Regions from separate parts of the Pseudomonas sp. GCEP-101 genome, predicted to be linked through region 2. Evidence: predicted binding sites of a transcription regulator. Region 2 holds the regulator's gene; the other holds the start of a gene.
The links. The regulator sigma-54, encoded in region 2, starts transcription at its own class of promoters, with help from an activator protein. The targets are predictions, from matches to a motif close to ANTGGCATNNANNTTGCTNT.

Region 1 (2,399 bases), 1.7 Mb from region 2:
CGCCGAGGTTGAAGAACACGAAGTGGCTGATCATGCCGCGGCGCATCATCTGGTAGGCCGCCACGGTGGAGTCGAAGCCACCGGACATCAGCACCAGCACCTGCTCCAGCGCGCCCAACGGGTAACCGCCCAGGCCATCGTGCTGGGCATGGATCACGTAGAGGCGGTCGTGGCGGATTTCCACGCGCACTTCCACTTCCGGGTTCTTCAGCGACACGCCCGCCGCGCCGCAGTGCTGGCGCAGGCCACCGCCGACGTAGCGCTCCACATCTATAGAGGTGAACGGGTGCTTGCCGGCGCGCTTGCAGCGCATGGAGAAGATCTTGCCCGGCAGCTTGTCGCCGAAGTGCTGCTTGCACTTCTCGAGGATGTCGTCGAAATCGCCCAGCGGGTATTCGTGCACTTCCAGGAAGTGGCCGATGCCCGGCGTGCAGGTCAGGCGCTCGATCATCTCGCGCAGGACCTTGGCGTCGGTGACCTGGGTCTCGACCTCGAGGTTGTCCCACTCGCCTTCGACCAGCAGTTCGGGGTCGAGGTCGCGGAGCACCGTGCGAATGTTCTTCGCCAGCTGGCGGATGAAGCGCTTGCGCACCGGCCGGCTCTTGATGGTGATTTCCTGGAAGACCTTGACGATGAGTTTCATGCGAACCGGGCGATTGCCATGGGACTGAAAAAAAGGGGCGGAATTATATCCGAAATTGCTCAAGACTTGAGCAGAAATCGGAGACTTTCTTTTGAGTGCACCAAAATGGACTTATGCACCATGACGGAGCACCAAAGCAGTGCACTATTGTGGCGCGAAATCCCGTCACCCTCGCCGTAACCCGTGATTTCAGGGCCCCTGCCCATTTACGGGCACTGGCACGCAACTTGCTCTCTTGTGAGGCAGGTTGCCCTGGCGGAGTATTCCGGCCGGCATCACCCGATACTGGGGCATAGAAAAGCTCCCAGCTCTAATCCCTCCTGGAGGACAGCATGTCGTACAAGTCGCAACAACTGATCAAAGATCATGACGTGAAGTGGGTTGACCTGCGCTTCACCGATACCAAAGGCAAGCAGCAGCACGTCACCATGCCCGCCCGCGACGCCCTGGACGATGAATTCTTCGAAGCCGGCAAGATGTTCGACGGTTCCTCCATCGCCGGTTGGAAAGGAATCGAAGCCTCCGACATGATCCTGCTCCCGGACGACAGCACCGCCGTGCTGGACCCGTTCACCGAAGAGCCGACCCTGATCATCGTCTGCGACATCATCGAGCCGAGCACCATGCAAGGCTACGAGCGCGACCCGCGCAACATCGCCAAGCGCGCCGAGGAATACCTGAAGTCCACCGGTATCGGTGACACCGTATTCGTTGGCCCGGAGCCGGAGTTCTTCATCTTCGACGAAGTGAAGTTCAAGTCCGACATCTCCGGCTCGATGTTCAAGATCTTCTCCGAGCAGGCTTCCTGGAACACCGACGCCGACATCGAGACCGGCAACAAAGGCCACCGTCCCGGCGTCAAGGGCGGCTACTTCCCGGTACCGCCGGTCGACCACGACCACGAAATCCGTACCGCCATGTGTAACGCCCTGGAAGAAATGGGCCTGACCGTGGAAGTGCACCACCACGAAGTGGCCACCGCCGGCCAGAACGAGATCGGTGTGAAGTTCAACACCCTCGTTGCCAAGGCTGACGAAGTGCAGACCCTGAAGTACTGCATCCACAACGTGGCTGACGCCTACGGCAAGACCGTGACCTTCATGCCGAAGCCGCTGTACGGCGACAACGGCTCGGGCATGCACGTGCACATGTCCATCTCCAAGGATGGCAAGAACACCTTCGCTGGCGAAGGCTATGCCGGCCTGTCCGACACCGCCCTGTACTTCATCGGCGGCATCATCAAGCACGGCAAGGCCCTGAACGGCTTCACCAACCCGGCCACCAACTCCTACAAGCGTCTGGTTCCGGGCTTCGAAGCCCCGGTCATGCTGGCCTACTCGGCTCGCAACCGTTCCGCCTCGATCCGTATCCCGTACGTTTCCAGCCCGAAAGCCCGCCGTATCGAAGCGCGCTTCCCGGACCCGGCTGCCAACCCCTACCTGTGCTTCGCTGCACTGCTGATGGCGGGCCTGGACGGCATCCAGAACAAGATTCACCCCGGCGATGCCGCCGACAAGAACCTGTACGACCTGCCGCCGGAAGAGGCGAAGGAAATCCCGCAGGTGTGCGGCAGCCTGAAAGAGGCGCTGGAAGAACTCGACAAGGGCCGCGCGTTCCTGACCAAGGGCGGCGTGTTCACCGACGAGTTCATCGATGCCTACATCGAGCTGAAGTCGGAAGAAGAAATCAAGGTGCGCACCTTCGTGCACCCGCTGGAATACGACCTGTACTACAGCGTCTGATCCACGAATACCTA
Region 2 (2,399 bases):
AAGCCCTGGAGGGCCTGCTCGAGGAGTTCCACATCCACCACATCCGCGACAACCTCGGCATGAGCCTGTCCGGTGGTGAACGCCGCCGCGTGGAAATCGCCCGCGCCCTGGCCAGCTCGCCGAAGTTCATCCTGCTGGACGAACCCTTCGCTGGCGTCGACCCGATCTCCGTGGGCGACATCAAGCAGATCATCCATCACCTCAAGGCCAAGGGCATCGGTGTGCTGATCACCGACCACAACGTCCGCGAGACCCTGGATATCTGCGAAACGGCGTACATCGTCAACGACGGTCAACTGATCGCCGAAGGCAGCGCCGAAAGCATCCTCGCCAACGACCTGGTGAAGGAAGTCTACCTGGGCCACGAGTTCCGCCTGTAAGGCCCCGCGCCGCGCCCTGCCTGGGCGCGGCAGCCTCTCTCCTGCCCAAGCGTGGCGCGGCTTGCCGGCCGCTGCGCGTCGTATTCGGCTGCCCGCTCTTGCCTGGCGCAACCGGGTTGTAACGAAAGGTCGACAGCCCCTAGGCAAAGCGTCCAAACTCAGGCATATAATTTGCTTCCTCGCGGCGCTCCGGCGTCCGTAGTCGTGGATATGGCGCGCCGTGCGCCAGCGAACAAGGTGCCTAGTTCCAGCATGAAACCATCGCTAGTCCTCAAGATGGGCCAGCAGCTGACGATGACCCCGCAGCTGCAACAGGCCATCCGACTGCTCCAGCTCTCCACGCTGGACCTCCAACAGGAAATCCAGGAAGCCCTGGAGTCCAACCCGATGCTGGAGCGCCAGGAAGAAGGCGAGGATTTCGATAACAGCGACCCCATGGCGGACGGCGCAGAGTCCGGCGCCAACGGTACCAGCAGCAGTTCCCAGGACAACTTCCAGGAAAGCACTACGCCCACCGCCGACAGCCTCGACGAGGACCAGTGGGCCGAGCGCATCCCCAACGAGTTGCCGGTCGACACCGCCTGGGAAGACATCTACCAGACCAGTGCCAGCAGCCTGCCCAGCAACGATGACGACGAGTGGGACTTCACCTCCCGCACCTCCGCCGGCGAAAGCCTGCAGAGCCACCTGCTGTGGCAGCTCAACCTCCTGCCGATGTCCGATACCGACCGCCTGATCGCCCTGAGCATCATCGACGGCATCACGGACGACGGTTACCTCGAAGAATCCCTCGACGACATCCTCGCCTCCATCGATCCCGAATTGGGCGTAGAGATGGATGAAGTGGAAGTCGTGCTGCGCCGCGTGCAACAGCTCGAACCCGCCGGCGTCGGCGCGCGCAACCTGCGCGAATGCCTGCTGCTGCAGCTGCGCCAGATGCCGCCCAAGACCTACCTGCTGGCCGAGGCCATCCGCCTGGTCAGCGACCACCTCGACCTGCTCGGCAGCCGCGACTACAGCCAACTGATGCGACGCATGAAGCTCAAGGAAGACGAGCTGCGCGAAACCATCGAGCTGATCCAGTCGCTGCACCCGCGCCCCGGCTCGCAGATCGAATCCGGCGAAGCCGAATACGTGGTCCCGGACGTCATCGTCCGCAAGCACAACGACCGCTGGCTGGTGGAGCTGAACCAGGAAGCGGTGCCGCGCCTGCGCGTCAACTCGCAATACGCGGGCCTGGTACGCCGCGCCGACTCCAGCGCCGACAACACTTTCATGCGCAACCAGCTACAGGAAGCGCGCTGGTTCATCAAGAGCCTGCAAAGCCGCAACGAGACGCTGATGAAGGTGGCGACGCAGATCGTCGAGCACCAGCGCGGCTTCCTCGAATACGGCGAGGAGGCGATGAAACCGCTGGTCCTGCATGACATCGCCGAAGCGGTGGGCATGCACGAATCGACCATCTCCCGCGTCACCACGCAGAAGTTCATGCACACGCCGCGGGGCATCTTCGAGCTGAAGTACTTCTTCTCCAGCCACGTCAGCACCTCCGAAGGCGGCGAGTGCTCCTCCACGGCGATCCGCGCGATCATCAAGAAACTGGTCGCGGCGGAAAGTCCGAAAAAGCCATTGAGTGACAGCAAGATCGCTGGTTTACTGGAGGCACAGGGCATTCAAGTGGCACGTCGTACCGTCGCCAAGTACCGGGAGTCCCTAGGAATCTCTCCCTCGAGCGAGCGCAAGCGACTGGTGTGACGTTGATCCACGCCAAAGTGTTCCGGCGGCAGGCCCCCTAACCTGCCACTTACACACGGGCAACAAGGAGAAAGCGGTATGCAAGTCAACATCAGTGGACATCAACTGGATGTGACCGACGCCCTGCGCGACTATGTCGGCGAGAAACTTGGCCGGCTGGAGCGCCACTTCGACAAGATCACCAATGTTCAGGTCATCATGGAGGTCGAGAAACTGAAGCAGAAAATTGAAGCCACCCTCCACATCGCCGGAGGCGAAGTGGTG

Region 1: glnA (glutamate--ammonia ligase) is a predicted target of sigma-54. The motif match lies at 858-877, and genes of this name have one in related genera.

The regions. Positions count from the first base shown of each region.
Region 1 covers NZ_CP104011.1:1,336,852-1,339,250, forward strand. The annotation lists gene thiI (tRNA uracil 4-sulfurtransferase ThiI) at 1-643, opposite strand, end outside; gene glnA (glutamate--ammonia ligase) at 976-2,385, shown strand.
Region 2 covers NZ_CP104011.1:2,990,603-2,993,001, reverse strand. The annotation lists gene lptB (LPS export ABC transporter ATP-binding protein) at 1-380, shown strand, start outside; gene N0B71_RS13675 (RNA polymerase factor sigma-54) at 633-2,135, shown strand; gene hpf (ribosome hibernation-promoting factor, HPF/YfiA family) at 2,214-2,399, shown strand, end outside.